Regions from separate parts of the Flavobacterium jumunjinense genome, predicted to be linked through region 2. Evidence: riboswitches for the same ligand, from Rfam matches in the RefSeq annotation. Region 2 holds a riboswitch; the other holds the start of a gene.
The links. Region 2 has a riboswitch for cobalamin ahead of metE (5-methyltetrahydropteroyltriglutamate--homocysteine S-methyltransferase). Riboswitches for the same ligand answer to the same signal wherever they lie in the genome.

Region 1 (7,857 bases), 1.8 Mb from region 2:
TTTAGCGGAACAATTACGCTATAAAATAGACCAAAAAACCAAACCCGAAGGAGCTTTAGGACTTTTAGAAAAATTGGCCTTACAAATTGGATTGGTTTTTAAAACGGAAACACCACACATTCAAAATCCACATATTGTTGTCTTTGCTGCCGATCACGGTATTGCAAATCATGGTGTGAGTGCCTATCCACAAGAAGTAACCCGTCAAATGATAACTAATTTCTTGGAAGGTGGTGCAGCCATCAATGTTTTCTGCAAACAAAACAACATTGCCTTAGAAATTGTGGATGCTGGAGTGAATTATGATTTTCCAACGAATACAAACCTTATTAACAAAAAAGTAGCCAAAGGCACACAATCCTTTTTACAGACGGCAGCCATGAGTCACACCGAAATGGAGTTGTGTTTTAAAAACGGAGCGGCTATTGTAAATGAAATTTATCAAAAAGGTTCGAATTGTATTGGTTTTGGGGAAATGGGTATTGGGAATACATCAACAGCTTCGGTATTACTATCGGTTTTAACTCCTTTTACTATTGAAGAATGTGTAGGAAAAGGAACAGGTGTTGCTAATGAAAAATTGGAAAACAAAATAAAAATCCTTTCAAAAGCGATTCTAAATTACACAGGTTCAAATGATTTTGAAGAACTTGTTGCTTATTTCGGAGGATTTGAAATTTTGCAAATGGCAGGAGGAATGTTGCAAGCTTATGAAAATAACATGCTCATTTTAGTAGACGGATTTATTTCGAGTGTTGCCTTTTTAATTGCTTACAAAAAGAGTCCAGCAATAAAAGCAAATGCTATATTTTGTCATTGTTCTGAAGAAAAAGCACATAAGGCCTTACTAAATTATTTAGAAGTCGAACCCATTTTGCATTTAAACATGCGATTAGGAGAGGGCAGTGGTTGTGCGGTTGCATTTCCAGTTATACAATCGGCAATAATCTTTTTAAATGAAATGGCTAGTTTTGAAAGCGCAGGTGTAAGTAATAAATAAATTAAAAATGAAAAAAGAAATCGATATATTTTTTACGGCAATGATGTTCTATACTAGAATTCCTTGCCCTAAAAATATCACACATGATCCCGATTATTTAAACAAAGCCACACGTTATTTTCCTTTAATAGGCTGGATTGTTGGATTAATTTCTGGGATAGTTTTTATTGCTTTTTCCCAAATTTTGCCTGTAACAATTGCTGTTTTGTTAAGTATGATTGCTAGTGTTTTAACCACAGGAGCTTTTCACGAAGACGGTTTTGCCGATGTTTGCGATGGTTTTGGTGGTGGTTGGACCAAAGAGAAGATCTTAAAAATAATGAAAGACAGTGCTATTGGTGCTTATGGTGCAATTGGAATCTTACTTTTATTAGTACTGAAATTTACGGTTTTAGTTGAGGTTTTAGCAATGCAATCCAATCCTGTTGCAATCATTTTGATTTTTATAACCGCACATGCTATAAGTCGCTGGGCAGCAGCAACGATTATTTTTACGCACAATTATGTTCGTGAAGACGAATTGAGTAAAAGTAAACCTATTGCTAAAAGTTATTCTTGGAAAGAGGTTTTCGGAACTGCTTTTTTCGGACTATTCCCTTTATTGTATTTCATTTATTATAATTATAAAATTGCTTTAGTGCTTTTGCCTGTTTTTGTATTTCGATGGTATTTAGCACGTTATTTTAAAAAATGGATTGGTGGTTATACAGGAGATTGCTTGGGAGCTACCCAACAAGTGTGTGAAGTAGTATTTTATATTTCAATTTTAGCCTTATGGAAGTTTATTTAATTCGACATACAGAAACCGTTTGTGAAAAAGGCATTTGTTACGGTCAAGCCGATGTGGCACTTTTAACATCTTTTGAGGAACAATTTCAAAGTATAAAAAAAGAGCTAGGAAATGAAAAAATGGTTTTCTATTCTAGTCCTTTACAACGATGTTTGCAATTAGCAGCATATCTTACAAAAGATACAATAGAAGTAGATAAACGCCTAATGGAAATGCATTTTGGGAATTGGGAATTACAACTTTGGGATGACATTCCAAAAGAAGAACTGAATCCATGGATGGAAGATTTTGTTTCGGTTCAAGTTCCTAATGGAGAATCTTTTGAGGTATTGTATGAAAGAGTCCTTTCTTTTATTGATGACTTAAAAAAACAAGAACATGAAAAAGCAGTTATTGTAACACACGCAGGAGTTATAAGAAGCTTTTTATGCTACCAACAAGACTTAGCTTTAAAAGAAGCTTTCCAAAATAAAGTTACCTTTGGACAAATTATTAAAATAACACTTTAAACTATGAATACCAGCTCTACAGAATTTATGTATGCTTTATATACCGTAATTGCTTTCCATGTAATTATAGGTGTTATTATTTTGGTGCGTAAAATGAGAAAAAGGAAAAAGAAATAATTATAAGTAATAAAAAAGTCCCTTTCGGGACTTTCATTGTATTATTTTTTTGATAATTCGTCAACTTTCGTTTTCAACTTTTCAATTTCTTTATTTTGTTCAATTAGGTAAAGTGTAAGCTCTTCTACTTTTTGAAGTAAAATAGCATTCATTTCACCCAATTTTAAACCATTCTCTTTAATTTCTTGTGCAGAAGGTACTTCTGGTAAATGTTTGTTTTCTTTAGTATAAGCTTCTACTTCTTGTAGTGTAGGCATTTTATAATCACTTTTTAAAGTAGAGTAACCATCATAATATTTCTCAAAAACATAATCAGGAGCAATATTTAAATCTATTCTTACTTCTTTTGCATGGATATCTCCGTTTACAGTAAGCTTAGCGTCTGGATTATTTGTTCCAATACCTACTTTTCCCCAGTCATAATAACTCATAGTAACGTTGTTGTTTTTCCAAATTTCTATTGCAGGAGTTGGATTACTAACCAAGTCTTGAGATATCCCAATTGATAAAGATCCTGAGTTCTTTTTTAAACGAATCTCCGCAGAATATGCATTAGTATTAAGATCTGTAGAATTAGAAGGAGTAAAACCAAATCCAATTATGTCATGGCCTCCAGAAGAAAATGTGAAATTATTTCCTATTTGTAATTTTTCAGTTGGCTCAACTGTTCCAATACCAACATTACCAGATTCAGTTTTAATTACCATAGCATCTGTATAGGCGTGTGCGTTATGTCTTGTTCCAAACCTTAGACTAGTAGTTCCATTACCGTTATCAGTTCCATAAATTTTGGCTCCAAAACCGTTACCCCAGGGAGAGTTTAAGAACTCAACGCCATGTGGAAGACTTAATGTCGAGCCTAAAAGAGTAAGTTTAGGTTCGTTATTTGTATATACTTGTGGAGCTAATAAAGCAAATCTTGATGTGTAATTACTAGTTTCTCCGAATCGATTAAAATCAATATATGGTGTTGCTGTTGCTGTATTCGCATTTAATACAAATGCTCCTCCCTGATCAGGAGTTAGTTCTGAATTCCCAAAAAGAAATTTTTGATTTGTTTTTATATCTCCATTTACATGTAATGAGGCATTAGGATTATCTAATCCAATACCTACATTTCCATCTCTATTTATTCTTAATCTAGCTTGACTATTTGTAAAGAAATCTATTCCAAAAAAACCAGACAAATAAGTATTCGTTCCATTGTTATATGCATTTCCATTTGATTTGTTATAAAACCCAAACCCATAACCATTAATGAATTTTGAACTATATAAAAAGCCATCGGTATCCCCAGAGCCCCAGAATTTAACACCAGGTGAAGGAGTTGCAGCAGTGGCATCCATAATTCTTAACCCAGTTTGAGAAGGATATTGTCCGAAAATTAAATTAGACAAAATAAGGGTAATTGTTAAAAAAAAATATTTATTATTCATTGATAAGAAGTTAAATTTAATACTTAGTGCGGCAAAAGTACTATATTTTATTTTTTTGTAATAATAATAATCTTAATAAAATCTAAAAGAATAGATTATTTGACTTATTCACAGTGCTTAATTTAGTTTTTTTATAAAAAGTTATCGTTAAAATATAAAAACACCTACATTTGCACTCGAATTTTGGTTGTTGTTTCGGAGTCAATCCAAACCGCATTAAAAGGGAATTAGGTGCAATACCTAAGCTGTTCCCGCAACTGTAAGCTAAAAAGCTTGTTATTATCTACATACCACTGTTGGATAATTTAGAATTTAGAATTTAGAATTTAGAAAGTATATTACTTCTAGTTTCTTACCTCTAACTTCTAACTTTAAAAATGGGAAGGTGAATAACAAGACGCAAGCCAGGAGACCTGCCACTTTCATTAAGTAACAAACTTTCGGGAAAAAAAGTTTGAGTATGGGTAAATTCTATGCTTTTCTCCCTATTTATTAAAACTATTATTAACTAAAATGAACATTAAGTTTATTAGATGGAGTGTGTGTGCAGCATTCTTAACGAGTATTTCTTATGCACAAGAAATTGATACTTTAAAAGTAAATCAATTGAATGAAGTTGTTGTATCTGATACAAAATTCGAGCAAAAAAGAGAAAAATCAGGAAAAATTATTGATGTAATTTCTACAAAAGATCTAGAAGCTAGAAAAGGACAATCTGTAGCTCAAGTGCTAAATCAAGTAGCAGGTTTAGAGGTTAACGGAAGTAATAGTTCGGCAGGTAAAAATTTAGAATACTACATTAGAGGAGGAAGAAGCCGTCAAGTGTTGATTATTATTGATGGTAATCCTGTAAATGATGCAACAAGTATCGCTTCTACTTATGATTTACGTTTGTTGCCTGTAGAGCAAATTGAGAAAATTGAAATTTTAAAAGGATCGTCAAGTGTATTATATGGTTCTGGGGCTGCTACGGGTGTAATTAGTATTACTACAAAAAAAGCAAAGAAAGATAAATTATCGGGGAATGCTTACTTCAATATTGGTACACAAAATACAGTTGAAAAAACAAACCTAAATGGTCAAGAATTTAATCAAGGATTTGGTGTAAACGGAAACATTGGTAAGTTGAGTTTTAATACAACTCTAAATAGTACTGAGGTGGATGGTTTTAGTCAGGCAACAGGAGACAACTTTGAAAGAGATTATTTTTCAAGGATTAATTTAAATCAACAATTAGGATATAAATATTCAGAAAAATTAAAATTAGACGCGTTTATTAATTACGATAAGTTAATTTCTGAGAACGATTTGGGAGCTTTTCAAGATTCTGATGTAGATAAATATGATGCAGAACAGGTAAGAGTTGGTTTTAGACCTAATTATAAATATAATAAAGGAGAAGCCTATTTAAATGTTGCTTTTGCTAATCTAGAGCGTAATTATGATTCCTATAGTTCATGGGCAATGACAACCGATGAAACATATTATAAGTCTAGAACCATTAATGCAGATTTAGTGAATAAATTAGATTTGTTTAAAGGGTTTCACTTAATTACAGGAGTTCAATCTCAATTCATGGATATGTTTCAAACAGGTGCTTTGGGAGAAGTAGATAATAAAATAACAAAGTTTAATGTAGTAGACCCTTATTTTACAGCAGTTTATAATAGCGATTTTGGATTGAACGTAAATGCTGGTGCGCGTTTAAATATTCATAGTAAATATGGAAGTAATTTGGTTTATAATGTGAACCCTTCATTCTACCTAGAAAAATATAAACTAAGAGTATTGTCATCATTTAGTACTGCATATATTACGCCAACCTTGTATCAGTTATATTCTCAATATGGGAATTTAGAATTAAAACCAGAAGAAAATGCAACAGCAGAAGTAGGGTTTGAAAAAAGTTTCTTAAATAATAAAATAGTTTTAAATGCAGTTGGATTTTATAGAGTAGAAGAAAACAAAATGAATTTTATTTCTTTATCTGCAGCTCCATGGGGACAATACCAAAATGTTGAAAATAAAATTAATGCAAAAGGTATTGAAACAAATGTAACTTATTCTCCAATTGAGAAAATTAAAGTAACAGCGAATTATACTTTTACAGAAGTAGAAAATGAAGATAAATTACTACAGTTAATTCCTAAACATAAATTCAATGCAGGAGTAGATGTTGCGATTACGAATAAATTGAAATGGTCTGCACAGTATCAGTATACCAATCAAAAAATCGATTTATTTTATAATTCAGCTATTTCTGCTACTCAAAAAATCGATTTAGATTCATATCAAATTGTAAATTCAAATATTTCTTATAAATTAAATAATTATACTTCTTTTTTTGCAGGTGTAACCAATTTGTTAGATGTTGAATTTGTTGAAAAGATAGGATATTCTACTCGAGGTAGAAATTTTAAATTGGGAGTGAATCTTCAGTTCTAATGGAATTATAGAAAACGCTTCTTTCATTTAAAAAGAAGCGTTTTTTTAAGAAAAATAAATTATCATAATATGAAGAAAATATTCCTTTTGGTAGCTTTTTTTTATGCTTCTATCGTTTTTTGTCAAAATGATTCTATAGTCAAATTAAAGGAAGTAGTTTTAATAGATACAAAACTTAAAGCTTTTTCTTTAACTCATTCTATTGTAAAACTTTCAGATAGCGTTATACAAAGAAATCCTACTTCATTAACTGAATTGTTAAGGAATAATACAACGATATATTTCAAAGAATATGGAAAAGGAATGACGTCTTCCGCCTCTTTTAGAGGAACAACTTCACAACAAACTGCTGTACTTTGGAATGGTATAAATATTAACTCTCAATTTAATGGACAAACCGATTTTAATACTATAAATAGTTTCGATTTCAATTCGATTGCTGTTAGAGCAGGTGGAGGAAGTGTGGCTTATGGAAGTGGAGCTATTGGAGGTACCATTCATTTAAATTCCTATTTAGATTTTGAAGATAAGTTTTCAAATACAGTCCGCCTAAATTATGGAAGTTATGCCACTAAAGGGATTCATTATAAGTTAAATTTAGGTTCTGATAAAATTTCGGCTAACATAAATTTTTCGAGAAATCAATCGGAAAATGATTATGAATATCTAGGTTATAATAAAAAAAATGAGAACGGAAGCTATGAAAATACTAGTTTCAATACCTTGTTTGGTTATAAAATAAACAATAAGAATACCATAAAGTTTGCTACACATTTATTCGATGGGGAGAAGTTTTTTTCTGGAACAATTGCTTCGCCATCAAGAAGTAAGTATGAAGATTATAATGCTAGAAACTTATTAGAATGGAAATATGAAGGTAAGTCTTTTATATCAAGTAGTCAAGTTGCTTATTTAACAGAGAAATATAAGTATTTTGAAAATAAAGAAAGTGATTTGTTTTCTTATGGTGAAGTGAAAAGTCTTATTTTGAAATATGATTTCTTTTATAAAATTTCAGATAAAATAAAAATAAATCCAATAATTAGTCACACTCAAAATACAGGAATTGGTACAAATGTTTCAAAAACAAAAAGAAATATTTCCTCATTAAGTCTTTTGTTCAAACATTCGTTATTAAAGAAAGTAAATTATGAAATTGGTTTTAGAAAGGAGATTACTTCTAATTATGAAAGCCCTTTGTTGTATTCTATAGGAGTAAAATATAGTCCGTTTAAATTTTATAATGTAAAGGCTAATTTTTCTAAAAACTTTAGAATTCCAACTTTTAATGATTTGTATTGGGAAGGATCTGGAAATACTGATTTGAATCCCGAACATTCTTTACAATATGAAATAAACAATATATTTAATTATAAGGACTTTGAAGTAAGACTAACTGGATTTAAAACAGATTTAAAAGATATGTTACGATGGGTTCCAAATGAATTCGGAATCTGGCGACCAGAAAATACTGATTTAGTAAATATTTATGGTTTTGAAGCAAATTTGAATTGGAAAAGAAAAATACAAAATATTAGGATTGATCTTAATGGTAATTAT
Region 2 (7,857 bases):
TCGACATACTTATAAAATAAAAAATCACCCGAAATGGGTGATTTTTTATTTTATAAGCAATCTTTTGATTACTCTATGATTATTTTTTTATTTGTTTTTCCTGCATTGGTAACAATTTCCACATAATACATTCCTTTTGATAAAGAGCTTGTATTTACTTTAGATGAATTGGTAGTTACAACTTGTTGGCCTAAGTTATTATATACCGTTATTGCTTTTAATTCTAAACTATTTTCTAAATCTACTTGAAAATGGTCTTTTGCTGGATTTGGATAAATGCCAACTTGTTTGGAAAGTTCGAAATTTGGATTGGACAATGCTGAAGTAGTGATTTTTCTTATTTTTTGATTGTACCAATCAGAAACAAATATATTTCCATTGGAATCGATAGCAATACCTGTTGGCGAACTAAATTGAGCACTACTTCCCTCTCCATCTTGAAAACCATTTCCGTTACCAGCAATAGTCACTACCGTTCCATTAGCGTCTATTTTTCTTATGCTAGAACTAATTCTATCTGTAACAAACACATTTCCAGAATTATCTACTTCTATATAATTTGGCCCATTAAACTGCGCAACACTAGAAGTCCCATCTGTATTACCTGACTGACCTGTTCCAGAAAAAGTAGATACATCTCCGTTTGGAGTCATTTTTCGAATCACTTGATTATCATAATCAGCTATATATAAATTACCATTGGTATCAAAATCTAAATCTATTGGGTTATTAAAATAAGCATTAGCACCATTTCCGTTTACAAAACTTTGATTTTCACGATTTCCAGCTACCGTTGAAACATCTCCTGCTGGTGTAATTTTTCTAATACAATGATTATTTCTATCTGCAACAAATAAATTCCCATTGGCATCAATAGCTATTCCTGAAGGGCTATTAAATCTTGCATTTGTACCATTTCCATCTAAATAATATCCTTCTATTTCATAAACTGGATTTCCTGCAAAAGTACTTACGTCTCCAGAAGGTGTTATTTTTCTAATACAATGATTTCTTCTATCTGCAATAAAAATATTCCCTGTAGTAGTATCAATTGCCAATCCATAAGGCTCAAAAAAACTAGCTTCTGCAACAGTTCCATTAACATAGCCATAATTCCCCCCAGCGATTAAAGTTACCGTTCCATTACTTGCTATTTTTTTAATGCTATTTGTCCCGTAATCGGTTATATATAGATTATCATTAGTATCGATTGTCATTCCGCAGGGTGCATTAAAAAATTGACCTGTATCATTTGACGCGAAAGTATTCACCGTATAAGTTTGTGAATAAAAGATGCTCGTGAATAAAAAAATTGAAATGAAGTAAATTTTTCCCATGTTTATATGTTTTATTTTTTTACAAAATTCGACATAGTTATAAAATAAAGAATCACCCATTTCGGGTGATTTTTTATTATAAATGCACAAACTTTATTAAATTAAAAAATACGATTTGAAAACTTTACTTTTGTTCCTTTGCTTGCATTTATTTCTAACTTTCCTTGTATTTTTAGAGCTCGTTTTTCCATATTAATCAATCCATTTTTACGTTTTAGACTGGTTATATCAAATCCCTTCCCATTGTCTGCAAAGGTTATTTTTAATTTATTACGGCTTACTTTTACTTCTAGACTACAATTAGTCGCTTCAGAATATTTTAATGTATTTGTCATTGCTTCTTTAAACAATAATAACAATTGTCTAGACCAATAGTAAGGCAATTTAACATGTTCCTTTTCAACATCAACATTGCTATTAAATTCTATGTTACTAGATAAAAAAAGTTCTTCTCCGAAATCTTTCAAATAAAAAATCAACTCACTTAAGTCATCATTTTTACTATCTATACTCCAAATAAAGTCTTTAATTCCGAAATACAGGTCTTGAGCATCTTTATTTATCCTAAATAATTGTTTAAACCAAACAGAAGACTTAAACACCTCATCTTCAATCATCATCCCAGAAAGCACAGTTATCCCTGCTAGTTTATTCCCTAACTCGTCATGAAAATCTTGCGCAACGTTTTCTCTTACTTCACTTAATTCTTTTTGCAAATTTTCATTATAAGCGATTGTTTGCCTTAATAGTTCATTGCGCTCTTTTACATGTTGGAATCTGAAATATAAAATTAAAGTAAGTAAGCTTGAAATAAATAGAGTGATTAAAGAATAACTCCACCATTGTTTATACCACGGTGCTGCATTTGTAATATTGTATTTTTTTGAATAATTCCAATTGCTATTTGTGTTTCTAGTTCTAAAAACCACATGATATTCTCCATATTGAAACTTAGTGAAATCTAATAAATCTGTTTTTAAAGATTCCCATTCACTATTATTTATTTTATATTCCGTAATAATTTCAAAATCATCATAGGAAATTACATTTACAGAAAATTTATTTTCCGTTCTATTAATATCTAGAATTGGGCTTGAAACTGGAGAAAAAGCATTTTTATTATCTATTTTCATGCTTCCATTGTTACCCACTAACCAAATTTGCTGATTTTCATCTTCTACTATTTTTTGAATGTAAGATGAATTTTCCTTTGCATTTTTGTAAAAACTATAAAAAACTTCCTCTTTAAATATAGAAAACCCTTTTTGTGTACCTAACCACAGTATTCCATGATTATCTAGTAATAAACAATTTATATTTAATGACAATAAGCCAATATTTTCATTATAATTTTTAATTTCGTCCTTTTCTACAATACTCAATCCATTAATCGTAGCAATATATATCTTTTCTCCATCAATAACAACATCTCTAATATCATCATTTAAAATACCATTTTGAGAAGTAATTTCCTTTTCTAATTTCAATGTATTTAAATTGTAAATAAACAAACCTTTATTTGTGCAAGAATAAATTTTATCCTCTTTTTTCACCAGTCTTCTAATGGCTCCATCGAAAAGAAACTTATACCACTTGTCTCCTTTTTTAATTAAAATATTATTATCTCCATGCTTAATAAGCATAGTAGAGTCTTGATATACTAAATGTTCTAAACTTGATATTTTAACATTCGTTTCAAATATTTGTCTTACTACAGAACTTCCCTTACTCTCCTTAGTTTTTAAAAGAAGAGTATTTTTAGTAAAGTCATCAAACTTCCAAAGAGATTCTTTATACAACAAAGAATCTCTTTGGTTCCTATTCGTATCAATCCCTATTATTTTACTTGATGTTAAAAAAAATATTTTCGATTTAACAGTAACCGCATCGTAGATATTATTATTTTGCAGATCACTCTTTATTTGAAACCGACTTTCTAAAGAAAGCTTAAACACTCCAGAACCATAAACACTTATCCAGATATTTTTGTCTTTATCAATAAAAACATCACTAACTTGTTTCCCTCCTAATTCTTTTTCTGTTACGTCAAAGAAAGTATTCTTTTTAATATCCCAAACAACTACTTTTTCGGCTTTCCCATCATTTTCTTGCAAAACAAGAACCATAGTGTTGTTTTTTATACTTGTTCTTCTAATGTTACTATTTTTAAATGAAAATGTTTTTCTACTAATTATTTTATCTTTCGAAAAAAAAATAACTCCATTATTAGTAACCGCAAAAAAAGAATTATTAGCGATTTTTTTTATATCATTGATATATTCATTTTTTAAGAAAGGAAATACTGGCTGTACTTGGGTTGGACTAATAACTTTAAAAACTCCTTTTAATGTTTCGTTTGAAAATAATGCATCATTAAAAAGATAAATTTCGCCATCAACAACTTCAAATTGAGGCTTTACAATATTTTTAACTACGGTACTGGTTGTTGGAACAAGTGTCTTATCTAAATAGTAACTAACTATTGTCTCCTTAAAATTTTCTTTTCCTTTAAAATAAAAATGATATTTATGACCAGTTCCTTTTGCAAATAAGTATTTAGATAAATTCTCAATTTTATTAATCTTAGATTTTACCTGATTCTTATAAGGTATTATTTTGTCTTTTTGTAATATTTGCATTCCTCCACCCCAACTTGCTATTGCAAAAGTTGAATCATTAACTTCACAAACATCAATAACATAATTAGACAGAAGACCCTCTTTTATTTGAAATACTTTAAAATCTTTACCATTAAACTTTACTAATCCATCATCTGTCCCTAACCAAATATATCCTTTATTATCTTGAATAATACCATAACACAAATCATGAGGTAATCCGTTCGAAGTATTATAATGCGTAGTTTTATACTGCGCAGTACTCCAAAAAAAAGAAAAAAGTAATACTTGGATTAGAAGTCTTATCATTCTATTAGATATTAATTTCTATTTCCTTCAATAATATTATAAATTTCTAATGCTTTACCATCTGTCAAAAGCGAAACAAAATGACATATATGCAATAATTGATCGTATACACTTTCTTTTTGAAACTGAAAACGATCGGGTAATAACTTTAAAATGATAACATCATAACTTGAAGCATTACCTTCAATTTTATTATGATAAGCTGTACAGAATTTATCCAATAATGTATTGATTATTCTATACCCCACCACTTCTTTTTGAACCACTTCTTTACATTGATAAACATTAGCAACACTAAGCTGAATAATATCATTCATTTGCGCGTTGTATTGACTTTTATCCATCAAAGAAAAAGGAAAATTTCCACTCAAAATAGCATCTTCATTTTCCATAAATACTTTTACAGCATCATTAATTAAACTCCCAATTGCCAATGCTCTCAAATAACTTACTCTATCTTCTTTGTTCGTTAATTGATGATATTTTTTAATATCGATACCATTTTTAACTAACTTGATCAAATATTCTAAGGCATATTCTTCCTGAATTAGTCCTAAATTAATACCATCTTCAAAATCGATAATAGTATAACAAATATCATCTGCTGCTTCAACTAAATAAGCCAAAGGATGTCGTTCAAAACCAATATCATTTCCTGTTTTATTCGAAATCAAACCTAATTCTTTTGCAACATCTGCAAAAAAAGCTTTGTCTTGTTGAAAAAAACCATATTTTTTATCGCAAATTCGCGAAGTCGGTTTCTTTGGCAAACTTTCTTTAGGATACTTCATAAAAGCACCTAAAGTAGCATACGAAATACGCAAAGCACCTTCAATTCCTTCTCTTGAAGTTGTAAGTACAGAAAAACCATTTGCGTTTCCTTCAAAATCAATTATATCTTGCCACTCTTTATCAGTAAGCTTGTCTTGATATTGCTTTCCTCTTCCCGTTTTAAAATATTCTCCAATTGCCTTTTCTCCTGAATGACCAAAAGGTGGATTTCCAATATCATGCGCTAATGAAGCAGCAGCAACTATTGTTCCAAAATCATTCATTTGATAACCATGTTCTGCTAAATAAGGTCTTTTTTCCAGAACTTGTTTACCAACCAAACGACCAATTGAACGGCCAACTACAGAAACCTCTAAACTATGTGTTAAACGATTGTGTACAAAGTCTGTTTTAGAAAGCGGTATAACTTGCGTTTTATCTTGCAAGCTTCTAAAGGCAGATGAAAAAATAATCCTATCATAATCTACTTCAAAACCCAAACGCGTATCATCTTGATCTTTACGCAATCTTTTATTTGTATCACCATGACGTTTTAAAGACAATAATTCTTCCCATTTCATTTTGTTTTCCATCACTCTTACCTAAGTTTATTTTTAATTATTCAGACCTCAAAGATACAGAATTAGATAAGTTTACAAACTAGTACCAGTACTACTTGTTTCAAACAATGTTACAGAATTAACAAATTATCGAAATTTATAAATTTATTCTACTGCTATTTGTAATACTTTTGTAGCTATTTAAGTTCTTAATTTATTTCACTTCAACCAATAAAGGTTTTACTTAACTGTAGATTAATAGGGAATCGTGTGCAAATCACGAACTGTCGCGCAACTGTAAGTAACAAACGCAAATTTTTATCTGAAATAGGCTCCACTGTTTGTTTTTCACAAATGGGAAGGACGGTAAAAATGTTACAAGTCAGGAGACCTGCCTTTTATTGAATTGACAATGCTTTCGCGATTTGAAGCAATAGTCAGGATTGATATCTATAATACACGACAAATATTTAAAACATACTTTGTTGTGCATTTCTCTATTATACATATTAAAAACCAACTATTCTTATTTCAAAAAAACATTAGAAATGCATCAAGAGCTTTTAGAACTGATTTATTCAATTTAAAAGCAAAAAAATGCGTACAAACAATCTAGGCTACCCGCGAATTGGTAGCAACAGAGAATTAAAAAAAGCCTGCGAACTATATTGGTCAGGCAAAATTACAAGTGATGAACTTGTAGCAACAGGAGAAAAAATCAGAAAAGACAATTGGCTATTACAGGCTAATGCCGGAATTGATTTAATTCCTTCCAATGACTTTTCTTTTTACGATCAAGTATTAGATCTAAGTTTAACTTTGGGGGCAATTCCCGAACAGTACAAAGAATTTTCAGAAAAAAATTCTGAATTAGATCTTTATTTTGCAATGGCAAGAGGTGCTCAAAAAGACAACCTTGATGTAAAAGCAATGGAAATGACGAAATGGTTCGACACTAACTACCATTATATTGTTCCTGAATTTACAAGAAATCAAAAATTCAGTTTGTTCTCTGAAAAAATAATAAACGAATTCAAAGAAGCAAAAAAACTAGGAATAAAAACAAAACCAGTCTTAATAGGTCCTGTTTCCTATTTATTACTTGGAAAAGAAAAACAAACAGGTTTTCACCGAATAGAACTAATCAACAATTTACTTCCTGTTTACTTTGAAATCCTAAAGAAATTAGAAGCCGAAGACGTAGAATACATTCAATTTGACGAACCTTTTCTTGCACTCAATTTAAGTGATATTGAACGAGCAGCAATAACGAGAACCTACAATGAAATCAACAATCACTTCCCTACAATTAAAATCATAGTAGCCAATTATTTTGATTGTTTTGGAGAGAATTTAAGAACCGCATTGTCATTACCTGTACATACTTTACATTTAGACCTTGTTCGCTGTTCTTTGCAACTTGATGATATCTTAGCCTCTAAATACCTTTCTGACAAAACTCATTTCTCATTAGGAATTGTTGACGGAAGAAATATATGGAAAAATGATTTTAAAGAATCTTTATCTTTAATCAAAAAAGCAATTAATGCCTTCGGAAAAGACAGAATTTTAATTGCACCATCTTGTTCGTTGCTTCATTCTCCTTGTGATTTGGAACTTGAAACCAACGAAACAACTCTTACACCAGAAATTAAGCAATGGCTCGCTTTTTCAAAACAAAAAATAGAAGAAGTTGTATTACTTAAAAAATTTGCTTGTAGCGAATTAGATGCCAAGAATCATCCTGAATATATTGAAAATACAATTGCAAATGCGAAAAGGAAAACTGCCACAATTATACATAACGAAACTGTAAAAAATCGCGTATCAAAAATCGCTGAAAAAGATTCTCAGCGAGACAATTCATTCATTATTCGAAGAAAAAAACAAATTGAAGCATTGCAACTTCCATTATTCCCAACAACAACCATTGGATCTTTCCCTCAAACAACCGAAGTAAGAAGTTGGAGAGCAAAATTCAAAAAAGGCGAACTTACTCAACAACATTATGACGAATTAATTCAAAAAGAAACCGAGGAAACAATACGTTTTCAAGAAGAAACAGGTATTGACGTTTTAGTTCACGGGGAATTTGAACGTAATGATATGGTTGAATATTTCGGCGAACAACTTGATGGTTTTACATTTACAAAAAATGGTTGGGTACAAAGTTATGGTAGTCGATGTGTTAAACCTCCAATAATTTACGGAGATGTTTCTCGTCCAAAACCAATGACGGTCAAATGGTCTGAATTCGCACAG

Region 1: linked by a shared signal. The riboswitch ahead of L2Z92_RS12455 (TonB-dependent receptor plug domain-containing protein) and the one ahead of metE (5-methyltetrahydropteroyltriglutamate--homocysteine S-methyltransferase) in region 2 are both predicted to bind cobalamin.

What each region holds. Positions count from the first base shown of each region.
Region 1 covers NZ_CP091285.1:2,785,777-2,793,633, forward strand. The annotation lists gene cobT (nicotinate-nucleotide--dimethylbenzimidazole phosphoribosyltransferase) at 1-1,000, shown strand, start outside; gene L2Z92_RS12440 (adenosylcobinamide-GDP ribazoletransferase) at 1,008-1,790, shown strand; gene cobC (alpha-ribazole phosphatase) at 1,775-2,299, shown strand; gene L2Z92_RS12450 (hypothetical protein) at 2,458-3,852, opposite strand; cobalamin riboswitch at 4,020-4,287, shown strand; gene L2Z92_RS12455 (TonB-dependent receptor plug domain-containing protein) at 4,366-6,297, shown strand; gene L2Z92_RS12460 (TonB-dependent receptor plug domain-containing protein) at 6,367-7,857, shown strand, end outside.
Region 2 covers NZ_CP091285.1:997,689-1,005,545, forward strand. The annotation lists gene L2Z92_RS04660 (T9SS type A sorting domain-containing protein) at 69-1,337, opposite strand; gene L2Z92_RS04665 (sensor histidine kinase) at 1,439-4,264, opposite strand; gene dgt (dGTP triphosphohydrolase) at 4,276-5,616, opposite strand; cobalamin riboswitch at 5,814-6,008, shown strand; gene metE (5-methyltetrahydropteroyltriglutamate--homocysteine S-methyltransferase) at 6,193-7,857, shown strand, end outside.